Regions from separate parts of the Pelosinus fermentans DSM 17108 genome, predicted to be linked through region 2. Evidence: riboswitches for the same ligand, from Rfam matches in the RefSeq annotation. Region 2 holds a riboswitch; the other holds the start of a gene.
What was found. A riboswitch is a leader RNA that binds a small molecule or an ion and turns the genes downstream of it on or off. The one in region 2 is predicted to bind cobalamin.
Positions count from the first base shown of each region.

Region 1 (6,750 bases), 120 kb from region 2:
AGAATACCGTCTGGGAAGGAAATTTCATGGTAGGTAGAAAGACAGAAAAGAGCAGATTAAGAAGAAGCATACAGAAAATAACTGATAAAATGCGAGAAATAAGATATTGGTCAAAGAAAGACCAATGCTTTAAAATCAATGAAAGCATTTCCGATATTGCGACGAAGCGTGTAACGGACTTTCACCGTCGAGTTATCCCCCATGCCGGGCGCACTGAAAAATAGGCCCCCGACCGGAGTCAGGAACCTGATTTCTCGTGATAATCAGTTGCATATTATCTAGATAGTTGTATTGATTATACTACTAAACTATTTTAAACGATATTAAGGCCTGCACTTGCATAACCCGTAACAGTATTGATTAAAGTAAGCCCTGCTGCTGTTGCAGAGAATACCAATAGCAGACGAGTTTCCGGAGTTACTGGTATATTTAAGCCAGTAATAATGCCATTGCTAATCGCTCCAAGGGCAACGACACCTGTTAGTGCTGGTGCTAATGTTACGATGGCTCCTGGAATTGCAGTGAAGGTATTGTCGGGTGTGGTGGATTCATATAATTCTGCTGTAATTGTGATTGTTGAGCCTACAAGAGCCAATGCCAATGTATTACTAAAATAGGCTGCTATTGACGTAATGACTCCATCGCGGGGAACCGAGAATGAGAAGTCAATAATTGGTCCTAAAGCAGTACCTGTGAGATCAATTACTCCACCAAGAAGGCTGATGCCAGTCGCGGAAGAGCCAAAGCCAACAAGACTTGTCGTGCCAACTAAGCCACCAGCTATCGTTGTCAGTGTAACAGGACCGCCTGAGGCAAAGGGGATGATAGCTCCAGCACCAGTGGCGCCCGTAGCGCCGGTAGCGCCAGCATCGCCGGTAGCTCCAGTAGCTCCGACAGCACCGGTAGCACCAGTGGTACCAGTGGCTCCAGTAGCTCCGGTAGCACCCGTATCTCCCGTAACGCCAGTAGCGCCAGCAACACCCGTAGCGCCGGTAGCACCCGTATCTCCTGTAGTGCCAGTAGCGCCAGCAACACCCGTAGCGCCGGTAGCACCCGTATCTCCTGTAGTGCCAGTAGCGCCAGCAACACCCGTAGCGCCGGTAGCACCCGTATCTCCTGTAGTGCCGGTAGCGCCAGCAACACCCGTAGCGCCGGTAGCGCCAGCAACACCCGTAGCTCCGGTTGCACCCGTATCTCCCGTAGTGCCGGTTGCTCCAGCAACACCCGTAGCTCCGGTTGCACCCGTATCTCCCGTAGTGCCGGTAGCACCAGTAACACCCGTAGCACCGGTAGCGCCAGCATCGCCAGTAGCTCCCGTAGCTCCCGTAGCACCGGTAGCACCAGCATCGCCAGTAGCTCCCGTAGCTCCGGTAGCACCTGTTGCGCCCGTAGCACTAGCGGCACCCGCAGCACCTGTAGCACCCGTTGCTCCCGTAGCTCCGGTAGCACCTGTTGCGCCCGTAGCACTAGCGGCACCCGCAGCACCTGTAGCACCCGTTGCACCAGTAGCTCCGGTAGCACCAGTAGCACCCGTAGCACTAGCGGCACCCGCAGCACCTGTAGCTCCGGTTGCACCCGTAGCTCCCGTTGCGCCCGTAGCGCCAGTAGCTCCAGTTATGCCAGTAGCTCCAGTAGGCTTAGTAGTATCGATACAACAGCAATTTGCTGGAGATGTGCACAGTGGGAACTTAGGAGTTGTAGGTGAGAATCTAGTCATTGAGGTATCGTCAAAGGACATAATAAGATTGACCTCCTTTAATAAAATATTGGATTATTATTATTATATGTAAATGGTGATAACATTGTGACACCATTATGTAAGCATAGCGACAAAAGATTAGCTTCTATTTATATGAGTCGAGGGACAGTTCATGATTCTTGAAAATACAAGTGATAATGCGCTTGTTGATATGGTAGAATATGAGAAGACACAGGCAACCATCAAATTGCTGTCTAAGCTGGCTGAAGCGGAAGCGGCGGTCAAAAATGGTGATGAATGGCTGTCTATCGAGGAAGCAGAAAAAAATTGGGAGTGTAGCCGGTGAAACTGCGGATTAACCCTGTTTACGTCAAAATCCTTTTTGGCAAGCTCGAAGATGACATATGATTATACTTTGAAAACGGATTCATGATTTCCGATCCGAGGGAGATTCTTAAGCAAAATTGAGAATTTCCCTCGGACTTTATTATGAAAGTGTAGAAAAATAGATGAAACATTTCTTTACAAAAAATGTCTGAGTGAATTCTTTATCCCATAAAGATAGTTGTATATTTTTACCCGTAGGATTATAATGAAATAAATAGAATTATTTGAAAATCCTTTGAAAAAACTAAATATAGGTACAGGTGCCCGTAAGGGCTTCATAGAAAAGCCGGTTGAAGACCGGCGCGGTCCCGCCACTGTAATGGGGAGCAAATCCAAGATATGCCACTGGAACGAATCGTTCTGGGAAGGTTTGGAGGCGCAATGATCCTAAGCCAGGAGAACTGCCTGTACAACGATCACCGTTTTACCTGCGAGAGATGGGGAGGGGATTTGGATGCAAATTTTTGCATTTTTTTGTGCAGACAATATTTGTCTGCATGGAATAAGAAGCCTCTTGAGACGGTGTCACAGGTGGCTTCTTTTATTTTCGTTAACGCAATGTTATATAGCAATACGGGTACAGGTGCCTTGCAAAGAGCTTAATAGGGAAGTCCGGTTAAAAGCCGGTGCGGTCGCCACTGTAACACGGAGTCGACTCTAATAAGCCACTGGGATGAGGTAGACATTCCGGGAAGGATGGGTTGACGATGAACTGGAGCCAGGAGAACTACCTGTACGGACAATCTTCGTTTGACCTGCGAAAGACAGGAAGAAGATTAGGCTGCAGCTTTTATGCTATAAGTTTGAGTACATAAAAGAAGCATAATCTCTGCGAATTTTATCATCACAGAGATAATGGTTAGCAAATGAAAGGAGAATGATCAGGAAAAATACTGGTGTTTTGATGGACAAGTTGAAAGAAGTCAAATCCAAGATTGAGCGATGGGAGGATAGGGAAAAAGTCATACTATTGCGACAATGTAATATTGTTATGAAATGATGCATAAGATGAAATACAAGAGAATATTGGGATAGGTGCCCTTCGGGGCTTAATAGGGAAGACCGGTGTAATGCCGGCACGGTCCCGCCACTGTAACGGGGAGCAATCTCGCATAAATGCCACTGGAGCTTAGGCTTTGGGAAGGCGTGGGAAAGCAATGATCCGAAGTCAGGAGAACTGCCTATCTAACAATCACCACTTAACCTGCGAGTGACAGGGAGGAGATTACGTAAAGCTGCCGTAAATTTTTCTGGCGGTCCAACGTAAGCACTCCCAAAATGGGAGTTTTTTTTATTGCTATTATTTTATATAAGCAGCTGGATTATTTAGATGCGGTAAGAACATCCAGCAACTATGGCAAGAAGTAAAGAAAGTAACAAAGGAATGATATTTTTTGAACCATGTATATAGAATCATCTGGAATCGCGCCCGTTCCTGTTGGCAGGTCGTATCTGAATTGACGAAAAGTACGGGCAAAACAAAAAGACGCAAATGCCGCAGTCTGCAACGAATGACTCTGGGGCTGGGGTGTGTGCTGGTGGTCGGTGTCATGCCATTGGGCAGCCTGGCCTATGCCGCTGAATCTGAAGGCGAGGAGCAGCAGACAGACTATGATTTACCGGCACTCACGGTAGAAGCCAAGCGCCCGGAGTGGGAGTCCAAGCTCTCGCCCGGCACCGTGACCATTATTCGGCCGGAGGACTATAAGGGCGAGCAAAAAAGCCTGCCTGATTTGTTAAAAGACGTGCCTGGCGTCCATGTGCGCGAAGTGAATGGTAAAGGCCAATATACCACTGTCAGTGTGCGCGGATCGACGGCGGCACAGGTAGGGCTGTTTGTGGATGGAGTGCTGTTCAATCTTGGCGGCGACGCGGCGGCGGATATCTCCACTATTCCGATTAAAAACGTTGAGCGTATTGAGGTATACCGGGGATATATCCCGGCGCGCTTTGGCGGCACCTTTATGGGCGGTGTAATCAATATTGTGACCAAGCGTCCAACCAAGGAAAATATCACTGCCAGCATCGGGCAGCGCTCATACGGCGGCTATATTGGCAGCTTACAGGTGGATGCACCTCTGGGCAGCGGCAGCCTGATGGTAGGTATCAATCGGGAGCAGAGCGAAGGAGATTTCAAGTACAAGAATTATGCTAGTGATGAGCAGGTAGCGGCCTATGCTAGTCAGATTGAACAACGGAAAAATTCTCTGACAACAGTTGCCGATCAAGGGATAGCAACTTTTAACAACGTGGATACCCGGTCGGGTTATGAGACTGTAGCCACGAAACAGACCTTATCCGATGCTCAGGCCGAATACTATCGAAACAACCCGGAAGAGTGGGTGAAGTTTGCAACTGAAGCGCTGCCCGGCGGCCAGACCGCCCTTTATGAAGCAGAGTATCAAGCTTTGTATGATTACGGCTATCAAAGACTGATAACGTCCAAAATCTACACCGGTGACTCAAGCGCTAACCCAAATGGGATCATAAGCGACGTAAAGGGCTATGCCCAAACCTATTATAGGGAATTATACAATGATATGAGTATTAACATCAGTTATGCTGAGATAGCTGCCGATCCCGCCAAATATCTTGATGTTTATGCGAATTATGTTGCCAAAATAAATACTGAATTCTGGCAGCCCGACGGAACGATGATGCAGTCGCTTATGGCCGACATCGAGAAATATGAAAAACTCAAAGCTGAGCTGGGGGATGGCACCCGCTGGCGCCGGTATAACGACTATAAAAATACCGATGCCATTGTCAAATGGCAGGATGACCATTGGACAGTCAAAGGCGCCTGGAAGGAGATCGACCGGCATTTGCCGCAGCAGTTGTGGGATACTCCCGGAATGGAATTTGCTGGTATTAGTTCTGGCAGGGATGCCGATGCACATGGTGAAACAGGCCGATCTGTGAATATGGATAAAAAACAAAAAATTACGACTAAAGAGCTGCAAGTCGGCCGGCGTGATAATGTTGGCAATTTGGAATGGGGCTGGTCGGCCAATTATTTGGACTCGAATAAAAGCTACCGCAATAACAGCAGATGGTTCAAGGATCTCTCCTACTACTGGAAGATTCCATTCCGCGAATGGAGCCGGTACGACTCCGACCGCTGGGGCGGCATGCTTGACGGCACTTATAAGGCGGGGGACAATCATCTGATTGAGTTCATGGTCAACTACTCGGATGAAAAAATGCATATCGCCGGTTCCATGGTCACTGACGGCACCAATCCCGATACTGTCCGTTACCGCACTTTTTATAAGCAGAAAATGTTTAATGCCCAGGTGCAGGATACCATTGCGTTAGGGAAAGGGGGGGATTTATGGCTGACTCCCAGTATTCGCTATAATTCGTCTACCACCTTCGGCTCCAGTCCGCTGGAAGGTGACTACCAGCACAAATGGAATCAGCAAGCCGAAGAAACCCAGAGCAAGACAACCTGGCAGCTGGCCCTGAAAAAACAAGTGAACGACAACTTCGCCCTGCGGGCCACGGGCGGGACCTATTTCCGGCTGCTCAATCTGTATGAGATTGCCGGCGACGGTGCCGGTATACTGCCGGCGCCGCGCAGTGACCTCAATGGCAACCTGATTTCCCTGTTTCCGCTGCCGGAAGAAGGCAAACAGTGGGATGTCAGCGCCCTTTGGGATGGCCGCACGCTGGGCGCCGACAGCAAGCTGCAGCTGACCTATTTTGGCCGTAATGCGAAAAACCTCCTGCAGTTGTGGCGTTACGGTTATGACTATTGGTCCTACAGCAATAGCGCAGAAGGCCGGGCGCGGGGTGTGGAAATGCAGGCCAACCTCAAATGGGACAAATGGGATTTGGATCTTGCCGCCACCTATACTGACACCAAGGCCAGAATCAAAAATGACTCCCCTACTGGTACCAATACCTACAGGAACGCCAAGCAGGCGTATGCTCCCGAATGGGAAGGATCGCTGCGGCTGGGCTACCGCCCTGACAATCGGACGCTGCTGTTTAGTGAGGTTAAATATTTGGGAGAAATGTTCACCGAGAGCACCAAGGTCAATAGTTCTAACCAGTGGTACGGCCAGGATGCGCTGACCACCATTGGCTTAGGTGCCAAATATAAATTCTACCAAGGCTTGGAAGTGATAGTGGGCGTCAATGATGTCTTTAATAAGGGACCCAAGCTAAAAGCCTATAATAACCTTCAGAGTGAAGGGTACAATGTTGCATTTCCCATCCAGGGGCGCACCTATTATGCAACCATGAGCTATACGTTCTGACCTATTTATGGTGTTGAGTTAAGGAGGTGATTTCAATGTAAAGCCATCAATAACAGTATAAACAGCTTTTAGAAAAAAGAAAAAACGAAAATAAAAGGAGTGTGTGTTCAATGTCTGAAAATTTGTTTGCGTATGCCATTAGCAATTATGTGAATAGTCAAGCCGGGGCCATTACTGGTTCCCGCCGTACGTCAAGTGTTGACACCGCCGCCGCTAAGGCCAAAATAACCGGTTTGAACGGTGATGCCGCCTTTTTTAATTTTTTTGATCATAGCAGCAGTCGTCTGGTGCTGCGTCAGTATAATGTTGCCAATCCCGAGGATTTGATTAACAATCGGATCATCCAACCTCAGGGAAACTGGGCAGTGCCCCTTGCCAGCCAAACTTGGGCTGCCGTCC
Region 1 is NZ_AKVN02000001.1:3,829,231-3,835,980, reverse strand. It holds gene FR7_RS17735 (exosporium glycoprotein BclB-related protein) at 314-1,717, opposite strand; gene FR7_RS23950 (hypothetical protein) at 1,872-2,045, shown strand; cobalamin riboswitch at 2,328-2,509, shown strand; cobalamin riboswitch at 2,651-2,835, shown strand; cobalamin riboswitch at 3,103-3,285, shown strand; gene FR7_RS17730 (TonB-dependent receptor domain-containing protein) at 3,481-6,351, shown strand; gene FR7_RS17725 (hypothetical protein) at 6,462-6,750, shown strand, end outside.
Region 1: it holds a riboswitch for cobalamin, as region 2 does, so the genes downstream of both, FR7_RS17730 (TonB-dependent receptor domain-containing protein) here and FR7_RS17245 (nitrogenase component 1) in region 2, are expected to answer to the same signal.

Region 2 (6,750 bases):
TCCTCCCATTAAGGAGAAAAGGACTACCGTTTTCCGCTCCTCAGAACTGACTTTCTCCAATGATTTTTGGATCGTTCCTAATTGATTCTCCATTTGGGTTACCATTTGCTGTCCCATCTCTTCTTCTCCAACAACATGGGCAATTTCTCCAATCACATGTTTTACGTCCTCAATTGTGCTCGGTGTTCTATATACATAGACAGGAACTCCTGCGTCACGAATGGTTTGAATCAATTCTATAGGCTGCCAGTCAGCAATAAATAATACGTCTGGCTGTAATGCGATAATGGTCTCCGGATTGGCCTTCACCTTTTTTGATACCAATTTAGCCTGTTCACTTACATTGGATATTTCCGGGTCATCTGCCAAATAGGTTAAAGCTAAAATGCGCTCCAAAGGAACCAAGTCCACCAGTATCTCATCTGTCCCCAAAGACAAGGACACAATTCGGCTGGGTTTATGAGGAAGTTTTATTACATGACCTTGAAAATCCTGTACTTCATAGCCTCCTGTTTTAGGTGCATCCTGCTGTTGGTTAGAACTGCAGCCAACAACTAGCAGAAGGCAGCAACTTAAGAGTAAAGCAATAAACGATAATTTTTTCATCCATTAACGCTCCTTATATTGCAAGGCCTGCTGCTGAATCCTGATTTTTTCAGACCAATCATTGATCGATGTATACATAAACTCATGTACTACGTATGTAGGTTGCACACTATTTATAATCTTCTTCACGCAGGGAGAACTAAAGGGTAAATGCTCGTCGATGCGCAGCACATGACTCATGGCAGCTGCCAAAATATCCTCTTGGGGCATAGCTGTGCCTCTACTCTGTTTGATATAATTCCCAGACAAGGAATGATGCAAATGCACACCATGAATATAATGTTTATATTCTTCAAGGTTATCAACTATTTTCAGTACATAATCTACACCATCATCCTGATCCTTTAGTTCTGGATTCGTATTCATCAAATGACCGATATCCAGCATAATCCCTGCCTTGGGATGTTTTACACTATCAAGTAACAACGCTGTAAGTTCTTTATCCTTCAAAGTTAACCCTGGCCACCACAAATTTTCAAATAATAATTCCATATCCCCTGGTATGCTCTGGGCCAGCTCATTAATCACCTCAATCGTAGCTTCAATGATTTGTCGGTCAGAGAAGCTAAACTGCCAATGAAACAACTCTGGAATTCGTGTCTGGCTGACATGAAAGACGACATACTTGGCACCTGCCATTTTAGCAATACGAAGATTCTCACGATAGACATTTAGCCAGCCTTCACGGGTCAAAGCACCGTAACAAGCTTCAATTTGTGCATCACTGCCAAATTGTCTAAGCAGTTCCTCCCTGTCTCCTCGCCAGAAATCCAGCCAGTTCGGCCAAAAACGCAGATGCACCCCCTGTATCCACTGCTTCTTATGGACACGTGGATTCCAAGAATCACAAAACATCATTTCTAAACCATCTAAATGATGATGATTCAAAAAAGCTTCTAAGCATACAGGGTTATTATGAATGAGTTCCAGATCAGATGCATAATTGGATAAATTCACAAGTTGTAACATAGTATAAGTCCTTTACTAAAAGTATAATCATTTTACGAAGGAATTGCTTCTCTTTACTCCCTAACTACAATATAACTATTTTATGTGTAAATGTTTAAAGAGATTATACACTTTTTACACCTTTGCCCCTTGCCCCAAACTGCTAAAATATCGTTTTTAAACCAATCATATAATTTCGTCCGCCACAAGGCTTACCAGCAGCTGTATCATAGTACTTATCAAGTATATTATTTACCGTTAAAAAAGCAGTATTACTCTTATCTAATTTATAATTAAGATTTGCATCCCATAGCCAATAGCTTTTTTCAATAAATTCACTATTGGTTCGTCCCATAACAGCCGTGCCCCTTATATCGGCATTTATTTTCTTAGAGCTATAAGACATACCAATGTTCCATGTTTCATCTGCTATATTTTTATCTCTTACAAAATCACTATCATATTGGGTTTTGTTCCTAACATGTAAATAATTATAACCAATAGAGGTTTTTATTTTAGAGGTAAGTTGCTTAGTTAACTGTAGTTCAAAGCCATCAGCCTTCTGCTTATCAACATTAGAAGGCGTCCAATACTCTATTGCAGGATTTGTACTAACGTTTTTCCAGGCAATTGCATCATTTAGCCTACGAGTAAAAGCTGAAAAATTTCCTTCTAGTGTATTATCAAACTTGTGATTCACACCAATCTCAGCACTCCATCCAGTTTCCGGTTTTAAAGCAGGATTCCCATCATAATGGGTCTCTGGTGATCCTGGATAGTAAGAGTCTGCAGGATCAACTGATGACGGCCAGTATAAATCATCAAAGCGTGGTGTTTGAAAGACCTTGCCCCATGATGCATAATAAGTAGTACGATCACTTTGTTTATAATTTGCTCCTAACTGTGGCGTTGTTTTATTTCCGTATGTATCGCTATTATCATAACGAAGTCCTGGAAGAATACTAAATTTATTTGTTATATTCCATCGATCCTGTAAATAAATCGCTTTTACGGTACTATCTTTACTCTTATAATCACTACTTTCAATCTCATCTTTTCGCCAGTCAATTCCTGCTGTCAACATATTTTGCTCATCAATCTTAGAGTTCAATTGATAATTAAATCCCTTGGTTCTGACATCATGGTCATATCTCTCCCAAGTATTATCCCCTAATCCAACACGATGGTTGGCATTTTGATAAAATTTAATTTGATAATCAGTTTTAGTAGAAAGATTTTCTGTATAAGTGAAATCCCAATTGTGCTGGTTCGTATTTTCATATTTATTCTTTACTTTAGCTTCATTTTGATGATCAAAATTTTCATAAGTAAAACTTAGATTACCATTATTGATCTTCTGATCCAACCGCAGCGTATAAGCTTCTTGGTCACTACCTGTGTACCTATATAATTTATTATTTCCATCTGAATAATCACCCATTTGTCTTTTATCTGCAGTAAAAAACCAACTTAAATTACCTTCTTTGCCCTCATTAATTAATGTATAATTATCACCATTCCAATTCCCGCCTGCTATTTTTACCGTTGTTTGGTTCTTCTCTCCTTTTTTAGTAATAATATTGATTACACCACCAACAGCATCGGCACCATATAAGGCTGATCGGCCGCTTTTTACTATTTCAATACGTTCAATATTTTCGATGCCGATTAAACCTGTTAAATTAGAAGTAGCCATACCAAATCCGCCTATACCATTCGGTAGGTTCATACGTCTACCATCAATCATAACAACCACTTGTTCACTTCCATTAATAAACGCGGCACTAATACTCCCAGGAGTACCGTTAGATCCTATCTGTACTCCCGGGATATGCTGTAGAACTTCTCCTACATTATGATAATTCCCTTTTTCAATCTGCCCTTTTGTGATTACCGTTACATTAGCTGCGACTTCAGATAGTTTTGTAGGTACCCGATTAGCTGTTACCACCAGTTGATCAAAGGAATAACTTTCTGTTTCTTCACTCTCAGTCGCATACGCTCCTGATACTGGCAGCGAGATAAAACCACTTACTATACAGGCATATATCATAGCCTTTTTTTTAATTCCTATGTGTTTATCCACTACTTTCCTCCTACTTATTTTTGTTCTGTCGTTACGTTGCCACTACTTTTTTACATATTTCTATCTTTTTCTGTCCTTGTATATACTGGTTCCATAAGCTCGCAACCATATGACTGGTTCCTTGCAACCCCATAAATGGCCGATTTTTAAGGATCATTTCGTCGTATACAGGTGAAGAGATATGCTGATATGCCACATCTTTCACTGCTTTTTGATGCAGAATCGCTTTTTCTCTACTGCTTGCCATCAGCAATCCGCCTCGTAAGCCGGCCAAGTGTTGTTCTATTTTCTGCTGATCCTTATATGCATCCAACACAATACCAATATATTCAGGATAACTCTGCTTAAAGGGAACGCCATTTTGCAATACGGTTATGATTTTCTTTGCATTCATCCACTCCCCTCGTACTGCCTGAGATATAGAAAAGGCTACGGAGGCAGGGGCAGCAATGAAAATGCTGTCGAACCAGATATTCCCCCAAATCTCTTGCTGCTCTTTATTCATAATGTCATGTTTTTGTTCTAGACCATTCGCTTCTTGTTGAAGAGCTTTTAGTCCAGTACTTTCCCCCGACAGATAATAATCAATCGCTTTTAGCCAGCTCAAGGAACCTTGTATGCCATAAGGGGGCAATAAGGAGACATAGGGCATATCATACTGCTCTTCCAGCAGCTCTGCCAGCTCACGTCCTAGTTCATCATGAACTACAATATTCAGCTGCGCCTGAGTCATATTGGTAATTTCCTGCATCGTACTTCCTGCCCCCGGGCAAGCAATTACCTCATAACCAGCTAAGGTCAGCATACGCCGCAGCTCCTGCAGGTCATGGGCTGCATTATAATAACCAACACTGCATCCTAAAAGATTAACCGTCCTCGGCTTTATAGCAGTACGCAACTGCAGGGGCACCTCACGAAAATAGGCTTTGGCAGCTGCCTGATATCCGGCCCAAAATCCCTCTTCCAAATCATGACGATCCAGGCAAATCACAGGACAATTCAGATCTGCCTGCTTGGCAATCTGCAAAAGATTCTCATTCCGAGTACTGTCAGTACAGCTGTTCGCCAGCAGCACTACAGATGGCTGAGCCGTCTGTTTTATTGATTGTAAAATATGCAGCAAATACTGCTCTGTACCAGAAAATATAGCATCTTTATTCCTTTGGGAACAAAAGAAGCGCATTCTTGCTGTTGGACATTGTTTTTCGATATACTCATGAGCTGAAAAATAACACCACAAGGAACTGTTAAGCACCATTACAGCATCTGGAATACCTGCAAAAAAGGTTGATGCACCTGTCAATCCACAACTATTGCCCTCTTTGCACATATAGGTTGAAAGACTCGTAACCATACACAGTACCTCCCTTTTTTTGCAGTTCTCCAACAATACCCATAAAAAAATCTCTTAACCCAAAAAGGCCAAGAGATTTTACAATAGCATAAAGCAAATAGTAATCCCGACGTATATATACGTCGGGGAAAAATAAGCACAATAAAAAAACTATCGTACAAATCCCCTCCCCATCTCTCGCAGGTTCTAACGGTGATTGCTATATAGGCAGTTCTCCTGACTTAGAATCATTGCTTCCCCATACCTTCCCAAGACCGTTGTCTCAGTGGCATAATCATGGGTTCACTCCTCATTACAGTGGCGGGACCGTGCCGGAATGAAACCGGACTTCCCTATTAAGCCCCAAAGGGCACCTATACCATCCATATGAATTTTTATACGTTATAAGATTCACTTTATAATATCTTTAAAGAATTGTCAAGCAATTCACTGGTAACAAATTCTTTTAAAATTCTATCCCTTTTTGAGCCTTTATGCCCTTTTTATAAGGATGTTTAATCTCTTTCATTTCTGTTACTAAATCCGCTTTATCAATAATCTCAGGGCGGACATCCCGCCCTGTCAGCACAAGATGCAAAGCAGAGGGCTTGTCCTCCAATAATTTTAATACTGCTTCTAGAGATATAACGTCAAACTTAATCGCATAGTTAATTTCATCTAAAATAATCATATCCCACTGGTTTGATACAATTTCTTTTCGAGCCATCGCCAAAGCTTCTTCAGCTGCATGACGATGATCAGCCATAGCATCTTCATTCGCATTGCGAACAAAACCTTCCCCCATCTGACGCATTACAAAATTAGGTCCCAAAGCCTCTGCCGTTTTTAATTCCCCATACTTCCAGCTGCCTTTAATAAACTGTATGATCAGCACTTTGAACCCCTGTCCCCAAGCCCTTAGTCCAAGACCTAAAGCTGCTGTTGTTTTCCCTTTGCCATTTCCTGTATTAACAAGAATTAAGCCATGTCTGTTTTCCATATAAATCCCCCCTCTTTTCTTACTATATCATGTTATTAGCAGTCAATATATACCTTTTTCACTTCAACTGTCGTGAGTTCCGATTAATGCGTTTGTTATTCTTATTTCCATAATGTTAAGTAATAATTTTTGCCACGCACTAAAGCATCCTTCCAGGTCTGGTTGAGTGCAATAAAAACGATTCCCCGCACTTGGACATGCTCTTTCTCTAAATCAACGGCTAAAGTGTCAATCCCCACATGTGACTTTACTCTTCCTCCCCAATAAAACGCAAAGGGAGGAAGCAGGTACCTGCTGAATTGTGCGCCACAGCATTCCACACGCCAGACATACTGCAGCTGTAGCTTCTTTTCATTGTAATGACATTCTTTTTACTGATTGCCATAAGTAAACACCAACTCCTCTAAATCACCTGCACATCCTTTCTTTATTCTTATCAAATACAGATAAAATTTATAGAATAGCTAGATATTTACAAGAAACATCTAGCTATTACTGTTATTTATCTATGCAATTATCTTATTTATTAATGCTTGCACATACCATGTCCGGCTTTTTGACTCATAGCGTCCTTAAGATGCTGCACATACAGATCTTGAATCTTCGTATTTTCTCCTAAGCCATGGAGATAGACATCCACTGTGAAACCTGCCTTTACTAGCTGAGATTTCGCAGAATCTTCCTCATCGCCAGCCATGTCATTATTGACATGATCACCGGCAACCAGCATAAATGGCATCAATGTTACTTTCTTGATATTCCGTTTTTTTAACTTTG
Region 2 is NZ_AKVN02000001.1:3,708,315-3,715,064, forward strand. It holds gene FR7_RS17230 (ABC transporter substrate-binding protein) at 1-606, opposite strand, end outside; gene FR7_RS17235 (sugar phosphate isomerase/epimerase family protein) at 610-1,575, opposite strand; gene FR7_RS17240 (TonB-dependent receptor plug domain-containing protein) at 1,718-3,640, opposite strand; gene FR7_RS17245 (nitrogenase component 1) at 3,672-4,994, opposite strand; cobalamin riboswitch at 5,184-5,366, opposite strand; gene cobO (cob(I)yrinic acid a,c-diamide adenosyltransferase) at 5,440-5,973, opposite strand; gene FR7_RS23560 (hypothetical protein) at 6,075-6,212, opposite strand; gene FR7_RS23565 (hypothetical protein) at 6,221-6,358, opposite strand; gene FR7_RS17255 (sirohydrochlorin cobaltochelatase) at 6,500-6,750, opposite strand, start outside.